DNA from 2 places in the Amycolatopsis sp. cmx-11-51 genome. Region 2 is predicted to be linked to the other one. Evidence: riboswitches for the same ligand, from Rfam matches in the RefSeq annotation. Region 2 holds a riboswitch; the other holds the start of a gene.
The links. Region 2 has a riboswitch for glycine ahead of gcvP (aminomethyl-transferring glycine dehydrogenase). Riboswitches for the same ligand answer to the same signal wherever they lie in the genome.
Positions count from the first base shown of each region.

Region 1 (8,455 bases), on a different contig from region 2:
GCTCGGCGGGACGCTCGCCCAGCATCTTCCGGACACTTTGGACAGTGCGGATCACCAGCCCGCGCCCGCGACCTTCGGCACCACTACGGTGACCCTTGCCGAGGGCAGCCGGGCCGCGTCGATCCTCGGCACCGAGACCAAGGTGCCGTGTTATCACCACCAGGCCATCGACCAGCTCGGTGACGGGCTGGTGCCGGTCGGCTGGGCCGCCGACGGGACCATCGAGGCGGCGGAACTGCCCGGCGACGGGTTCGTGCTCGGCGTCCAATGGCATCCCGAACAGAATCCCGACGACATCAGGCTTTTCGAGGCATTGGTGACAGCTGCGAAGGAGCGGGCATGACCACGTTCGAGGTGATCAACCCCGCCACCGAAGAGGTGGTGAGGTCGGTTGGCCTGACCTCGGCCGAGGAGACCGACGCGGCGATCGCCCGCGCACAGGCGGCGTTCCCCGCCTGGCGGGCGGTGGCCCCCGGCGACCGGGCGCGGCTGTTGCGCCGCTTCGCCGACGCCGTCGACGCCGATATCGAGAACCTCGCCCAGCTGGAGGTCGTCAACGCGGGCCACACGATCGGCAACGCGCGCTGGGAGGCAGGCAACGTCCGCGACGTGCTGACGTACTACTCGGCGTCACCGGAACGCTTGAGCGGCAAGCAGATCCCGGTGCCCGGCGGGGTGAACATGACGTTCCACGAGCCGCTCGGCGTGGTCGGGGTGATCGTGCCGTGGAACTTCCCGATGCCCATCGCGGGCTGGGGTTTCGCGCCCGCGCTCGCCGCCGGGAACACCGTCGTGCTCAAGCCCGCCGAACTCACCCCGCTGACCGCGATCCGCCTCGGTGAGCTCGCCCGCGAGGCGGGTATCCCCGAGGACGTCTTCCAGGTGCTCCCCGGCAAGGGGTCCGTGGTGGGACAACGGTTCGTGGACCACCCGGCGGTGCGGAAGGTGGTGTTCACCGGCTCCACCGCGGTTGGCAAGCAGATCATGGCCGGCTGCGCCGCGCGGGTGAAGCGGGTGACGCTGGAACTCGGCGGCAAGAACGCGAACATCGTGTTCGCCGACGCCGACCTGGAGAAGGCCGCGGCCACGGCGCCGTACGGCGTGTTCGACAACGCCGGGCAGGACTGCTGCGCGCGATCCCTGATCCTGGTGCAGGCGAACGTGTACGACCGGTTCATGGAACTGCTGGAACCCGCCGTGAACGGCGTCGTCGTCGGGGATCCTCGCCTGGAGGTGACCGAGATGGGACCGCTGATCTCGGCCGGGCACCACGCGAAGGTGTCGTCCTATGTGGACGACGCCGCGCCGGTCGCCTTCCGGGGCAACGCTCCCGTCGGACCCGGGTACTGGTTCCCGCCGACCGTCGTCACCCCGCCCGACCTGCGGCATCCGCTGGCCTCGGACGAGATCTTCGGCCCGGTCGTCGCGGTGATCCCGTTCGCCGGGGAGGCGGACGCGGTGACCATGGCCAACGACACCGAGTACGGCCTGTCCGGCTCGATCTGGACGCGTGACGTCGGCCGCGCCTTCCGCGTCGCGCGCGGTGTCGAGGCCGGGAACCTGTCGGTGAACTCGCACTCGTCCGTGCGCTACTGGACGCCGTTCGGCGGGTTCAAGCAGTCCGGGCTGGGCCGCGAGCTCGGGCCGGACGCTGTCGACGCCTTCACCGAGACCAAGAATGTATTCATCAGCACGGAGGACTAGATGGTGCAGCGTTTCGAGGGCCGCGTCGCGGTCATCACCGGCGGCAGCAGCGGCATCGGTCTTGCCACCGCTCGGCGGCTGGCGAGCGAGGGCGCGAAGGTCGTCATCGCCGACATCTCCGCCGAGGCGGGCAAGGCCGCGGCCGGCGAGGTCGGCGGCCTGTTCGTGCAGGCCGACGTCACCGACGCCGAGCAGGTCGAGGCCCTGTTCCAGACCACCGTGGACACCTTCGGCTCGGTCGACGTCGCGTTCAACAACGCCGGCATCTCCCCGCCCGAGGACGACTCGATCCTCACCACGGGCATCGACGCGTGGGAGAAGGTGCAGAAGGTCAACCTGACCTCGGTGTACCTGTGCTGCAAGGCGGTGCTGCCGCATATGCAGCGGCGGGGGAAGGGCTCGATCATCAACACCGCGTCGTTCGTCGCCGTGATGGGCGCGGCGACGTCGCAGATCTCCTACACCGCGTCCAAGGGCGGGGTACTGGCGATGAGCCGGGAACTGGGCGTGCAGTTCGCGCGGGAGAACATCCGGGTCAACGCGCTGTGCCCGGGGCCGGTGAACACGCCGCTGCTGAAGGAACTGTTCGCGAAGGACCCCGAGCGGGCCGCGCGGCGGCTGGTGCACGTTCCGGTCGGCCGGTTCGCGGAGCCGGAGGAGATCGCGGGCGCGGTCGCGTTCCTGGCGAGTGACGACGCTTCGTTCATCACGGCTTCGCAGTTCCTGGTGGACGGCGGCATCGCGGGGGCCTACGTCACCCCCCTGTGAGGTTTGCCCAGGTCCGTGAAGGCCTCCTTGAGGGACCCAGAGTCCCTCAAGGAGGCCTTCACGGACCTGTTCACTCCCTGCCGCCGTCACTCGTCCCGGTGGCTGGGATGGCATACCCTTGACCTGCGCGGTAGTTCTGGGACGCGGAGCCGCCTGGTTTCGCGATCCGAGAAGCGCGGAGGCCCCCAGGATGACCCGGCAGATGAGCACCGCCATGCGCGACTGCATCGACCTGTGCAACGAGTGCCACGTCAGGTGCGAGGAGATGATGACGCGCTGCATGGAGGTCGGCGGCGCCAAGCTCGGGATGATGATGGTGACCTGCGCCGACATGTCCCGCATGAGCGCCGACATGATGATGCGCTGTTCGGCCATGATCGCCGACCTCGAAATGATGCGCATGTGCGCGAAGACGTGCGGCCTCGCCTCCCAGATGATGCGCATGTGCGCCCAGGAGTGCGCCAAGACCGGCGACCCGGAACTCGTCGAAGCCGCCGGCATGATGACGCGCTGCGCCGAGCTCTGCGGCACCATCACCGCCGAAATGATGATGGAGACCGCCTAGAGCGTGTCTCCCGAACTGAGGTTGGCAGGTTGGGTGAGGACAGGCGCGCGCGTTTCTTGTCGGCCGGAGGCCTCGGTTTTGCGGAGGTGGGCCGCTGATCTGGCTGAGTGGGTGACCAGCGGATGCCGGGGCCCGGCTGCGGAAATCCGAAAGCGCGCTTTGAGAGACGCCGCCTAGCCACGACCCGGCGGCCGGGCACGACGGGTGTCCGGCCGAACGGGGGAAGTGACGTGTCCGGCCAGAAGTAGACGCGCGTCGAACGCGCCAGGTACGGTGTGCGCACAACTGCAGACAGGGCCGTTGAGCTGGAGCGGGAGAGCCCCCACGAAGGTGGTGGGGCACCGAAGGAGCAAACTCCCCGGAATCTCTCAGGTACCCACTACCGCTTCCGCGAGGCCACTCTGGAAAGCAGGCGCGCAAGTGCGCCTCACCCAAGGTGAAAGCCGTCCCCTCACGGGCGGTGAAACTCTCAGGTGCCATGACAGAGGGGGAGTTCCCAGCGCACCGGTCTATCCGGCGCCTGACCCAAGGAGCTCCCTTGACCAGTACGTCCTTCGGCGACCGGCACATCGGCCCCTCGGAGTCCGAGCAGGCCAAGATGCTCGCCGAGGTCGGCTACGGCAGCCTCGACGCCTTGATGCGGGCCGCCGTGCCGTCCGCGATCCGGATCACCCGTGACCTCGAGCTTCCCCCCGCCGCGTCCGAAGAGAGCGCCATCGCCGAGCTTCGCGCGCTTGCCGCGCTCAACAAGCCGATGACGCAGATGATCGGCCTCGGCTTCCACGACACGGTCACCCCGGCGGTCATCCGCCGCAACGTGCTGGAGAACCCGGCCTGGTACACGGCGTACACGCCCTACCAGCCGGAGATCTCGCAGGGCCGCCTCGAAGCCCTCCTCAACTTCCAGACCATGGTTTCCGAGCTGGCCGGTCTCGCCACCGCGAACGCCTCCCTGCTCGACGAGTCCACCGCCGTCGCCGAGGCCGTCATGCTGATGCGCCGCGTGTCGAAGTCCAAGTCGAACAAGGTCGTCCTCGACGCCGAGTGTCTGCCGCAGACCATCGCGGTCGTGCGCACCCGCGCCGAGGCGATGGGCATCGAGGTCGAGGTCCGCGACCTGCTCACCGGCCTGCCGGAGGAGTTCTTCGGCGTCGTCGTCCAGTACCCCGGTGCTTCCGGCGTGCTGCGCGGCGCGGGCTTCTACTCCGCCATCTCCGAGACCGCGAAGGCCGCCGGAGCGCTGTACACCGTCGCCGCCGACCTGCTCGCCCTCACGCTGGTCACCGCGCCAGGTGAGTTCGGCGCGGACATCGCCGCCGGTTCCACCCAGCGCTTCGGCGTCCCGCTCGGCTATGGCGGCCCGCACGCCGGGTACATGGCCGTCCGCGCCGGGCTCGAGCGTTCGCTGCCGGGCCGTCTCGTCGGTGTCTCGGTCGACGCCGACGGCAACCTCGCGTACCGCCTCGCCCTCCAGACCCGCGAGCAGCACATCCGCCGCGAGAAGGCGACCTCCAACATCTGCACCGCGCAGGTCCTGCCCGCCGTGCTCGCCGCGATGTACGCGGTCTACCACGGTCCGGACGGCCTCAAGCGCATCGCGACCCGCGTCCACGAACTCGCCGGCGGTCTGGCGGACGCCCTGCGCGCCGGGGGCGTCGAGGTCGTCCACGAGGGCTTCTTCGACACCGTCCTCGCCCGCATGCCCGGACAGGCCGAAGCGGTCGTCGCGGTCGCGCGCGAGAACGGGATCAACCTCGGCCCGGTCGACGCCGACCACGTCCGCGTCGCCGTCGACGAGGTCACCACGCCCGCGATCATCGCCAAGGTGCTCAACGCCTTCGGTATCGACACCGCGGCTACCGAGGCCCAGGCGCTGCCCGCGGGCCTGCACCGCGAGAGCGAGTACCTCACCCACGAGGTCTTCCACTCCCATCGCTCCGAGACCGCGATGCTGCGCTACCTGCGCAGCCTGTCCGACTTGGACTACGCGCTCGACCGCGGCATGATCCCGCTCGGCTCCTGCACGATGAAGCTCAACGCCACCACCGAGATGGAGCCGATCAGCTGGCGTGAGTTCGCGGGTATCCACCCGTTCGCCCCGGTCGAGGACGCCGAGGGCTACCACGTCCTGGTCGAGCAGCTGTCGAGCTGGCTGGCCGAGGTCACCGGCTACGACAAGGTGTCGCTGCAGCCGAACGCCGGTAGCCAGGGCGAACTCGCCGGACTGCTCGCGATCCGCGCGTACCACCAAGCGAACGGTCAGCAGGAACGCGAGGTCTGCCTGATCCCGTCGTCCGCGCACGGCACGAACGCGGCCTCAGCGGTCATGGCCGGGATGCGCGTCGTCGTGGTCAAGTGCACCGACGAGGGCAACGTCGACCTCGAAGACCTGCGCGCCAAGGCCGAGGCCAACCGCGACACGCTCTCCGCGATCATGGTCACCTATCCGTCCACACACGGTGTCTACGAGCACGGCATCGACGAGCTGGCCAAGATCGTCCACGACGCGGGCGGCCAGGTCTACGTCGACGGCGCGAACCTCAACGCCCTGCTGGGCCTGGCGAAGCCGGGCGAGTTCGGCGGCGACGTCTCGCACCTGAACCTGCACAAGACCTTCTGCATCCCGCACGGTGGCGGCGGCCCCGGCGTCGGCCCGGTCGCGGTGCGCGCGCACCTCGCGCCGTACCTGCCGAACCACCCGCTGCTGGAGAAGGCCGGTCCGTCGACCGGCGTCGGCCCGATCAGCGCCGCCCCGTACGGCTCGGCGTCGATTCTGCCGATCTCGTGGGCGTACGTCCGGATGATGGGCGCAGCTGGATTGACACTTGCGACTAGCGCGGCCGTTCTCGCCGCGAACTACGTGGCCAAGCGCCTCAACCAGCACTATCCGGTGCTCTACACCGGCCAGGACGGCCTGGTCGCGCACGAGTGCATCCTCGATCTGCGCGGACTCACCAAGGAGACCGGCGTTTCCGTGGACGACGTCGCGAAGCGCCTGATCGATTACGGCTTCCACGCCCCGACCATGTCGTTCCCGGTCGCGGGCACGCTGATGGTCGAGCCGACCGAATCCGAGGACCTCGGCGAGATCGACCGCTTCATCGAGGCGATGATCGCCATCCGCGCGGAGATCGACGCCGTCGCGCGGGGCCGTTGGACCGCGGACAACAGCCCGCTGCGCAACGCTCCGCACACCGCGGAAACCCTGATCGGCGACTGGGACCTGCCGTACGACCGCGAACTCGCGGTGTACCCCGCCGGGGTGAACCGCAAGGCCAAGTACTGGCCCCCGGTGCGCCGCATCGACGGTGCGCGCGGGGACCGTAACCTCGTCTGCTCCTGCCCGCCGCTCAACGCCTACGAGAACTGAGGCACTTGATGTCGAAAGAGACGTCCCTGCACGGGGTCCACAAAGGACTGGGTGCGCTGTTCACCGACTTCGCGGGCTGGTCGATGCCGATCCGCTATTCCAGCGAACTGGCGGAGCACAAGGCGGTCCGCGAGACCGCGGGCCTGTTCGACCTCTCCCATATGGCCGAAATCGAGGTGACCGGTGGGCAAGCCGCCGAGGTCCTCGACTTCGCGCTGGTCGGCAACCTGTCCGGCGTCAAGCCGGGCCGGGCGCGCTACACGATGATCTGCGATGCAGGAGGCGGCGTACTCGACGACCTGGTCGTCTACCGCCTCGCCGACGAGAAGTTCCTGGTCGTTGCCAACGCGGGTAACGCTTCCGTCGTCGCCGAAGCGCTGGCAGAGCGGGCTTCCGGCTTCGACGCCGTCGTCGACGACAAGTCCGAGGACGTCGCGCTGATCGCCGTCCAGGGCCCGAAGGCCGTCGAGATCCTGGGCGCCGTCACCGACGCCGACCTCGGCGCGCTCAAGTACTACGCGAGCGTCCCGGCCGTCGTGAAGGGTCACGACGTCCTGCTCGCCCGCACCGGTTACACCGGCGAGGACGGCTTCGAGCTGTACGTCCCGGCCGGTGAGGCCCCCGCCGTCTGGCGCATCCTCACCGAGGCCGGGGAGCCGCACGGCCTGCTCCCGGCGGGTCTCGCCTGTCGTGACACACTGCGCCTCGAAGCCGGAATGCCGTTGTACGGCAACGAACTCAGCCTCCGGTTGAGCCCGTTCGAAGCCGGTCTCGGCCGTGTCGTCAAGTTCGAGAAGCCCGGCGACTTCGTCGGCAAGGCCGCGCTGGAGGAACTGTCCAAAAAGGACGTTCGCCGCGTGCGCGTCGGGCTCAAGGGCTCCGGCCGCCGCGCCCCGCGCCACGGCTACACAGTCCTGTCCGGCGAGACCGAGATCGGTGAGGTCACCAGCGGTGCCCTCTCGCCGACCCTGGGCTACCCGATCGCCATGGCGTACGTGGACCGGGAGCACTCCGAGCCCGGCACCGAGCTTTCCGTCGACATCCGGGGCCGCGTCGAGCCCGTCGAGGTCGTCGCCCTGCCCTTCTACTCTCGCGCCTGAAAGGCCCCTTCTCATCATGAGCATCCCCCAGGACCTGAAGTACACGAAGGAACACGAGTGGCTGAACGTCGTCGACGGCGTCGCCACCGTGGGCATCACCGCCTTCGCCGCCGAGTCGCTCGGTGACATCGTGTTCGTCCAGCTTCCCTCGGTCGGTGACACCGTCTCCGCCGGCGAGGTGTTCGGCGAGGTCGAGTCGACCAAGTCCGTCAGCGAGCTGTACGCGCCTGTGGACGGCGAGGTCGTCGAGGTGAACGGGGCCACAACGGACACCCCCGAGTTGATCAACTCGGACCCGTACGCCGAAGGATGGCTCCTGAAGGTGCGTCTGTCCGGCGACGTGCCCGCCCTGCTCGATGCCCAGGCCTACGCCGTGCTCACCCAGGAGAGCTGAAATGGGAGACACTTCTTTGTTCAACGCAGCCCTGTCCGAAGTGGACCCCGAGGTCGCCGCGGCCGTCGCCGCCGAACTCGACCGGCAGCAGTCGACCCTGGAAATGATCGCTTCGGAGAACTTCGCCCCGGTTAGCGTGCTCGAGGCGCAGGGTTCCGTGCTGACCAACAAGTACGCCGAGGGCTACCCCGGCCGCCGCTACTACGGTGGTTGCGAGCACGTCGACGTCATCGAGCAGCTGGCGATCGACCGCGCGAAGGCCCTCTTCGGCGCCGAGCACGCCAACGTCCAGCCGCACTCGGGTGCGCAGGCCAACGCCGCCGCCATGGTCGCCGTGCTCAACCCCGGTGACACCATCCTCGGTCTCGACCTCGCCCACGGCGGGCACCTGACCCACGGAATGAAGATCAACTTTTCCGGCAAGCTCTACAACGTCGTCGCCTACCACGTCGACAAAGAGACCGGGATCGTCGACGTCGAGGAGATCGAGCGTCTCGCCAAGGAACACAAGCCGAAGCTGATCATCGCCGGCTGGTCGGCGTACCCGCGTCAGC
Region 1 is NZ_JADNQO010000018.1:122,993-131,447, forward strand. Features, by position in the region: gene ACM6LU_RS35025 (gamma-glutamyl-gamma-aminobutyrate hydrolase family protein) at 1-343, shown strand, start outside; gene ACM6LU_RS35030 (aldehyde dehydrogenase family protein) at 340-1,704, shown strand; gene ACM6LU_RS35035 (3-oxoacyl-ACP reductase) at 1,705-2,472, shown strand; gene ACM6LU_RS35040 (hypothetical protein) at 2,663-3,037, shown strand; glycine riboswitch at 3,429-3,532, shown strand; gene gcvP (aminomethyl-transferring glycine dehydrogenase) at 3,576-6,407, shown strand; gene gcvT (glycine cleavage system aminomethyltransferase GcvT) at 6,416-7,507, shown strand; gene gcvH (glycine cleavage system protein GcvH) at 7,524-7,901, shown strand; gene glyA (serine hydroxymethyltransferase) at 7,903-8,455, shown strand, end outside.
Region 1: another riboswitch for glycine. It lies ahead of gcvP (aminomethyl-transferring glycine dehydrogenase); the one in region 2 lies ahead of gcvP (aminomethyl-transferring glycine dehydrogenase).

Region 2 (8,455 bases):
GCGAGGGGATCGGCGGTACCGGCACGCTGGTCACGTTCGAAAGGGGTGCGGGCGGCGAGACCGACACGGAGGTGACAGGCGGTGGCGGATCTTCGCCCGAACAGGCGGCGAGTGTTCCGGCGGCCGCGCAGGCCGCGAACAGGCGCCGCCACGTTCCCGTGGTCGTCGAGACGGGCAAGGCGATCCTTTCGTCGGCCGTTGCTGGCCTGCCCATTCTGACCAGGGCGGGCCCGATGCCGTGGCATTGAGCCACGTTCGATGCGCGGGAGGCTATCGCGCCGAGGGCGCGGCGGTACGCGAGGACCGCCCAACCACTGTCCATTATGGACAATTAACATGCCGTCACAGCGTGACGACACCCTACTGTCGTCGCGAACCGATCGGACGAATCCGGCACCGGGTCGTTAACGCCCGGCTCTGTTCCGCCGAAAACAAAGGTAGCGCTCCGGCGTGTCCCAGTCCCCGTCACCGAAACCGTGAGAGCGATGAAGACCGACGAACAGAACGACCCCGCGTCATTCGAGGCCACCGCACCGGCGAGCACGGAGCTGCCACCCACGGCACCGTGCACCGTCGTCTGGTGCGGCGGCCGCCCGTACGTCCTGGAGAGTTCCTCCGGCCACACCCGCTGGATAGGTACCGACCATCGGGGCAGGCCCGTGGCGCTGACCAGCGCGGACCTGCAACGCCGCGGCTGGAGCCACACGCGGGCCAGCTGACGCGGGAGAACCCGCCGCCGCTGGATAGGCTGAGCGGGTGAGTACGCCCCCCGAACCGAGCGTGACCAGCGAAGAGCCTTCTTTGCTGCGGCAGGCCCTGAACGTTCCCAACATGCTTTCGATCCTCCGGCTCGCCGGGGTGCCGGTCTTCCTGTGGCTGCTCCTCGGCCCGAAAGAAGACGGCTGGGCGTTCGCGCTGCTCGTGTTCAGCGCGCTCACCGACTGGCTCGACGGCAAACTCGCCCGCTGGCTCAACCAGATGTCCCGGCTCGGTCAGCTGCTCGACCCCGCCGCCGACCGGCTCTACATCCTCGCGACGCTCGTCGCCTTCCTGATCCGCGACATCATCCCCTGGTGGCTGGTGGTCCCGCTGGTCGTCCGCGAGGCCGTGCTGGGCGTCTGCGTACTGCTGCTGCGCCACCGCGGGTTCGCTCCGCCGGAGGTCACCTACATCGGCAAGGGCGCCACCTTCGTGCTGATGTACGCGTTCCCGTTCCTGCTGCTCACCCAGGGCGGTTCCGACCTCGCCACGATCGCCCGCCCGATCGGCTACGCCTTCACGGCGTGGGGTGCGGTCCTGTACGTCTATTCGGGCGTGCTTTACGTCGTCCAGACGGCCCGGGCCCTGCGAACGGCCGATCCGGACTAGGCCGTCTCTCCCAGAGTGGGGTTGGCAGGTTGGGCGAGGACACGCGCGTGCTTTTTCGGCCGGAGGCCTCGGATTTGCGAAGGCCGGCCGCTGATACGGCTGGGTGAGGGACCAGCTGATGCCGCGGCCCGGCTGCGGAAATCCGAAACCACGCTTCGAGAGCCACAGTCCAGGCCGTGTCCTGGCTTGCGGGAGGCGCCGGGCGCCTGCCCCGGCGGGATGCGAAACTGCGCGCGTCGGTTTCGAGCGAGGGCGTCAGAAAGGGGAGCGGCGTTGTCCACTCCAGAAGAACTGCGTTACACCGAAGAGCACGAGTGGGTCTCCGTGCGCGACGGAGCGCTCGTGCGCGTGGGCATCACGGAGTACGCCCAGGACCAGCTCGGTGACGTGGTGTTCGTCGACCTGCCGGAGGTCGGCAAGCAGGTCGGCTCCGGCGACGCGTTCGGCGAGGTCGAATCGACCAAAAGCGTTTCCGAGCTGTTCGCCCCGCTCGACGGCGAGGTGGTCGCGGTCAACGACGCGGTGACCGAGTCGCCCGAGCTGATCAACAGCGACCCCTATGGTGAGGGCTGGCTGATCGAGCTCCGCCTCGACGACGCGAGTACGGTCGAATCCCTGCTCGAGGCCGAGGCGTACCAGGCCCTGATCAAGGAATAGCCGCTGGCCGCGGCCCTCCGGTCCGGGTAGGGGGAGCCGCGGACCGGAGATTCGATCAGACACGGTACGTTTGTCTTCTGCACGTTCTTGAGTAGTGGCAACACACATGCGTTAGGAGAGCTCAGGTGAGCACGAACGACGGGCCCGGCGTTCCCCCGGAGCAGTCTCCGGAGCGGACTTCTGTCTTCCGGGCCGACTTCCTGGCCGACGTCGAAGGCACTGAGGCTCCTCCGGCAGCCGAGGCGCCCGTCCAGGGTGTGGACGCGCTGCCCGCGGGTTCCGCGCTGCTGGTCGTGAAGCGGGGCCCGAACGCGGGTTCGCGCTTCCTGCTGGACCGCGAAACCACCAGTGCGGGACGGCACCCGGACAGCGACATCTTCCTCGACGACGTCACGGTTTCGCGGCGGCACGCCGAGTTCCGCCGTGAGGGTGGCGAGTTCGTCGTCATCGACGTGGGCAGCCTCAACGGCACCTACGTCAACCGCGAGCCGGTCGACCAGGCCGTCCTCGCCGGTGGCGACGAGGTGCAGATCGGCAAGTTCCGCCTGGTCTTCCTGACCGGTCCGGGTTCCGGGGGCCAGGGGGCACAGTGACGGCGGCCGGGCGGCCTGATCGGGATGCGTCGCAGCGCGATGGGTTGAGCATCGGGGCCGTGCTGGCACAACTGCGCGGTGACTTCCCCGATGTCACCATCTCCAAGATCCGGTTCCTCGAGGCGGAGGGTCTGGTCCAGCCGGGCCGGACCCCGTCGGGGTACCGGCAGTTCGCCCCGGCGGACGTGGAGCGGTTGCGATTCGTCCTGTCCGCCCAGCGGGATCACTACCTTCCACTGAAGGTCATCAAGGAACAGCTGGACGCGGCGGATCAGGGCGCCGCGCTCTCGGCGGAGGTGCCCAAGCCGCCGCGAAAACTCGTTTCGCTCGACGCCCCGGGGGAGAACGGCGGACTGCCGTCCCCCGGGGACTTCGAATGCGATCGCGAGATCAGGCTGACCGAGGAAGATCTGCTCCGCCAGGCCGGCATCGACGCCGCTACCCTGGCCGAGCTGCGGCAATACGGTCTGGTCCGCCCAGGCGTGGCGGGGTTCTTCGACCCCGACGCGGTCCTCGTGGCGAAGACCGTGAAAGCGATGACCGAATTCGGTATCGAGCCGAGACATCTGCGTGCCTTCCGGGCCGCGGCCGACCGCGAAGTCGGCCTGCTGGAGCAGATCGTGACCCCGGTGTATCGGCACCGTGACGAGGACGCCCAGGCGAGGGGCGACGAGGTCGTCCGCGAGCTCGCCGCACTGACCGTCGCGTTACATACGCTCTTGGTGAAGGCCGGAATACGGGCCGTCACGGGCGGCTGAGTGGTTACGGGGACCGGGAACCGTGGTGAGTCCACTTGTCAATGACTGAATGTTCGGCATCCAATGCCGTACCGTGAGAGTTGGTTTGCCACGAGCGAACCGGGAATGTCGGAGACAGCGAGCACAGCGCTCGGAAGACGGGTAGCGTCGGGATCGCCGTCGCTTGATCGTCGAGACAAGCGTTGCGGCCCGTGCGCACGAGAGGGAGGCGAAGCCCGATGAGCGAGATGCGCGTCGTCGGCGTGCGGGTGGAGCTGCCCGCGAATCAGCCGATCTTGTTGCTGCGGGAAACCGAGGGCGAGCGATACCTGCCGATCTGGATCGGCTCGGTCGAGGCCACCGCCATCGCGTTGGAGCAGCAGGGAGTCCGCCCGGCCCGTCCGCTGACACATGACCTGCTCAAGGAGGTCATCGGGGCGCTGGGCCGCGAGCTGGAACAGGTCGTCATCACCGACCTGAAGGAAGGCACGTTCTTCGCGGAACTGGTCTTCGACGGCGACATCCGGGTTTCGGCGCGGCCGAGTGACTCGGTGGCGCTGGCGTTGCGGGTGGGGGTTCCGATCCACGCCGTGGACGCGGTGCTGGAGGAAGCGGGTCTCATCATCCCCGACGAGCAGGAGGACGAGGTCGAGAAGTTCCGCGAGTTCCTCGACTCCGTCTCGCCGGAGGACTTCCGCGGCGCGGACACCTGACCCGTATCGCGAGATCTTGAACGAAGGGGCGGCGCCGGTAGCGCCGCCCCTTCTTCGTGCGTGCGGTGTTGAGCGCTGCCACGCCCCGGTCACGAGAGCTGAAGGGGACCATCCCCTCATCTCACGCGGTGAAGGGCGCTTTACCCGCATCGCATGCGGGGAAAGTCCCCTTCAGCTCCACGACCTCAGGCAGCGGTCGCCCGTGTGAACAGGTCCGCCAGTTCCCGCCCGTACCGTTCCAGGTCCAGCTTCGGGTCCGTCGCGAACTTCGCGGCGACGCCGTCGACGGCCTGAGCGATCGACAGGGCCATCACGTCCGGCGCGAAGTCGCCGAAAGCGCCTTCCTGCTGGCCTTGCCGCAGCTGACGCTCGAGCCGACCGGTGCGAAACTCCTCGACGATCGGCGCGGACATGAACCAGCCCTCGGTATCCGATCCGCTCGAAGCCATCTCGACCATGACCCGCACCAGTTCCGGGTACGACCCGAGGAACTCGATCTCCGCCTCGATGTAACCGCGCAGCAACCCGGCCCGGTCGGCCGTGCCCTGAATCCGCTCCTCGAGGAACTTGTCCTTCATCCCGGTCGCGGTGGTGACCACGGCCTGCATCAGGCCCGCCTTGTTGGTGAAGTGGTAGGAGATGATCCGGGTACTGGACAGCCCGGCGCGTTCCTTGATCTTCGCGAAGGTCGCCTTGTGGTAGCCGAGATCCGAGATCGTCGCGATGGTGGCGCCGACGATCTGGGCCCGTCTGGCGGCCTCGGTGACCGACAGTCCGAGCTCCGCCTGTACCGCGCTCGCGGCGCTTTCGGTGGAAGGAGTTACTTGCATGAGTAAAAAATAACACGGCTGAGTAAAAGTGGCAACGGTGCAGCCGAACGGGGGGCCACTCCCGGCAAGCCTCAAGAAGAGCTTGAGGTTGACCGCGCGTCGCGTTGACCGCTTTGCCGGACGCGCTTACCGTCAATGGAGGTAAGTCGCCAAGGTGTGATTCGGATGTCTGGGGCATCCGTCTTGACGGTTGACTCCGGTGCGGACTCACGTGGGTCCGCGCGGCTTTGTTCGCCGGCCGCCAGGTCGGGCGAGGGGAGGCATGGCGTGGTCGAGGCTGGTAGCCCTCAAGAGCCGCTCGTTCCGGTCGGAGACGGCGAGCAGGGTGAGCTGTTCCCCGACTCTTCCCTTCCGGACGAACTCGTCGGCTACCGCGGTCCCGCCGCCTGCCAGATCGCCGGGATCACCTACCGGCAGCTCGACTACTGGGCCCGTACGAAACTGGTCGCGCCGAGTATCCGCACGGCACACGGCTCCGGTTCGCAACGGCTGTACTCGTTCAAGGACATCCTCGTACTGAAGGTCGTCAAGCGCCTGCTGGACACCGGCGTCTCGCTGCAGAACATCCGGGTCGCCGTCGACCACCTGCGCCTGCGCGGTGTCCGTGACCTCGCCAGGGTCACCCTGTTCTCCGACGGAACCACCGTCTACGAGTGCACCTCACCCGAAGAGATCGTCGATTTACTGCAGGGCGGCCAGGGCGTTTTCGGCATCGCCGTCAGCGGCGCGATGCAGGAGATCAGCGGCACCATCCACGAGTTCCAGGCCGAACGGGCCGACGGCGGCGTGATCGAAACCGTCACACCGGACGAGCTCACGCAGCGCCGTAACGCACGTCGTACCGGCTGATCATGAAGCCGCGCGAGCGGCAGGGTAGGCTCACTTTCGCGGTCGACGAATCCGCGCGGGAGAGATCGAGCCGATAACAGCTCGGCGCCGAAGGAGCAAGTCCTCCCCGGAACCTCTCAGGCACCCTGGACCGCGCGGACTAGACGCCTCTGGAAAGTGAGTCGTCAGGTCACCACCTGGCGGCTCCGCCGACGGTGCAAGCCCGACTCAACCCACGGGCGAAACTCTCAGGCGCCCCCACGGGGGTACGGACAGAGTGGGGAGGGCCAGGACAATCCGTCCCGGCCCCACCCCGCGTCTTGGGAGGTCCCCGATGGAGCCTGTTTCACTGGCCGCTCTCGAATCCGGATCGCCCTTCGCGGACCGGCACATCGGCCCCGGTGCCGAAGAACTCACGCGCATCCTCGACATCGTCGGCGTTTCGTCGCTCGACGAACTGGCCGAGCGGGCCGTCCCAGCTTCGCTGCGGGAGTCCGCGACACCGCCGGACCTGCCGCCGCCCGCCACCGAGACCGGCGCGCTCGCCGAACTCCGCGCGCTGGCCGCGCGCAACCGGCCGATGGTCCAGATGATCGGCCTCGGCTACCACGACACCGTGACCCCGCCGGTGATCCGCCGCAACGTGCTGGAGAGCCCGGCCTGGTACACTGCCTACACGCCGTATCAGCCGGAGATCTCGCAGGGCCGTCTCGAAGCGCTGCTCAACTTCCAGACCATGGTCGCCGACCTGACCGGCCTGCCGATCGCCAACGCGTCCATGCTGGACGAGGCGACCGCGGCGGCGGAGGGGATGACCTTGGTCCGCCGCGCCGGAAAGTCGAAGTCGAACCGGTTCGTCGTCGACGAGGACACTCTGCCCCAGACGATCGAGGTCCTGCGCACCCGCGCCGAACCGCTCGGTATCGAGCTGGTGACCGCCGACCTGTCCCAGGGCATCACCGGACTCGGCCTCGGTGGCGACTTCTTCGGGGTGCTGCTGTCCTATCCCGGCGCGTCCGGCGTCGTCCGCGAATGGGACCACACCATCGCCGAGGCCAAGGCACTGGGCGCGGCCGTGGTGATGGCGGCGGATCCGCTGGCCTTGACCCTGCTGCGGTCGCCGGGTGAGCTCGGCGCCGATGTCACGGTCGGGTCGACGCAGCGGTTCGGTGTGCCGATGGGTTTCGGCGGCCCGCACGCCGCGTACCTCGCCGTGCGGCGAGGGCTCGAACGGCAGCTGCCCGGACGGCTCGTCGGGGTGTCGAAGGACGCCGACGGCACCCCCGCGTACCGGCTCGCGCTGCAGACCCGCGAGCAGCACATCCGCCGCGAGAAGGCCACGAGCAACATCTGCACCGCGCAGGTGCTCCTGGCGGTCATCGCGTCGATGTACGCGGTGTACCACGGTCCCGAAGGACTCCGTGCCATCGCGAACCGCGCGCACCGGATGGCCACCGTGCTCGCGGCCGGGCTCGCCGAGAGCGATGTGGACGTCGTGCACTGCGAGTTCTTCGACACCGTCATGGTCGCGGTTCCGGGCCGCGCCGCCGGAGTCGTCGCCACCGCACGGGACCTGGGCGTCAACCTCCGGCTCGCCGACGCGGACCACGTCGCCGTCGCCTGTGACGAGACGACAACTCGTGAGCACCTTTCCCTGGTGTGGAAGGCGTTCGGCGTTGCGGTGTCCGATGTGGACTCACTCGACGCGGACACCGCCGACGGTTTTCCGCCGGACCTGCGCCGTACCAGCGAATACCTGACGCATCCCGTCTTCCACGCATACCGCTCGGAAACCGCGTTGCTGCGGTATCTGCGGGCACTGTCGGACAAAGACGTCGCGCTCGATCGCAGCATGATTCCGCTCGGCTCCTGCACGATGAAACTCAACGCCACGGCCGAAATGGAGCCGATCACCTGGCCGGAGTTCGCCGGGCTGCACCCGTTCGCGCCCGCCGAGGACGCGGCAGGATCACTGTCCATCGTCAAGGATTTGGAGCACTGGCTGGCCGGGATCACCGGCTACGACGCGGTTTCCCTGCAGCCGAACGCCGGCAGTCAGGGCGAGTTCGCCGGTCTGCTGGCGATCCGTGCCTACCACCGCGAGCGCGGGAACGTGGCGCGCGACGTCTGCCTGATCCCGTCGAGCGCGCACGGGACGAACGCGGCCAGCGCGGTGATGGCCGGAATGCGCGTGGTCGTCGTGAACTGCGACGACGAGGGCAACATCGACGTCGGCCACCTCAAGTCCACAGTGGACGAGCACGCCGACGACCTGGCCGCGATCATGATCACTTACCCGTCGACACATGGGGTTTACGAGGACACCGTCCGTGAGGTCTGCGCGCTGGTGCACGACGCGGGTGGCCAGGTGTACGTCGACGGGGCGAACCTGAACGCGCTGATCGGTGTCGCGCAGTACGGCCGGTTCGGTGCCGACGTCTCGCATCTCAACCTGCACAAGACCTTCTGCATCCCGCACGGCGGCGGCGGTCCCGGCATCGGGCCGATCGGCGTCCGGGCGCACCTGGCACCGTACCTGCCGAACCACCCCCTGCAACCGGACGCCGGCCCGGCCACCGGTGTCGGTCCGATCAGCGCCGCGCCGTGGGGCAGCGCGTCGATCCTGCCGATCTCCTGGGCCTACATCCGGATGATGGGCGCCGAAGGCCTCAGGCGTGCGACCCTGACCGCGGTCGCGAACGCCAACTACGTCGCCAAGCGCCTCGCCG
Region 2 is NZ_JADNQO010000004.1:308,586-317,040, forward strand. Features, by position in the region: gene ACM6LU_RS17965 (hypothetical protein) at 1-214, opposite strand, end outside; gene ACM6LU_RS17970 (hypothetical protein) at 486-719, shown strand; gene ACM6LU_RS17975 (CDP-alcohol phosphatidyltransferase family protein) at 757-1,368, shown strand; gene gcvH (glycine cleavage system protein GcvH) at 1,642-2,025, shown strand; gene garA (glycogen accumulation regulator GarA) at 2,151-2,618, shown strand; gene ACM6LU_RS17990 (MerR family transcriptional regulator) at 2,615-3,376, shown strand; gene ACM6LU_RS17995 (bifunctional nuclease family protein) at 3,595-4,068, shown strand; gene ACM6LU_RS18000 (TetR/AcrR family transcriptional regulator) at 4,254-4,898, opposite strand; gene ACM6LU_RS18005 (MerR family transcriptional regulator) at 5,166-5,747, shown strand; glycine riboswitch at 5,794-5,890, shown strand; gene gcvP (aminomethyl-transferring glycine dehydrogenase) at 6,061-8,455, shown strand, end outside.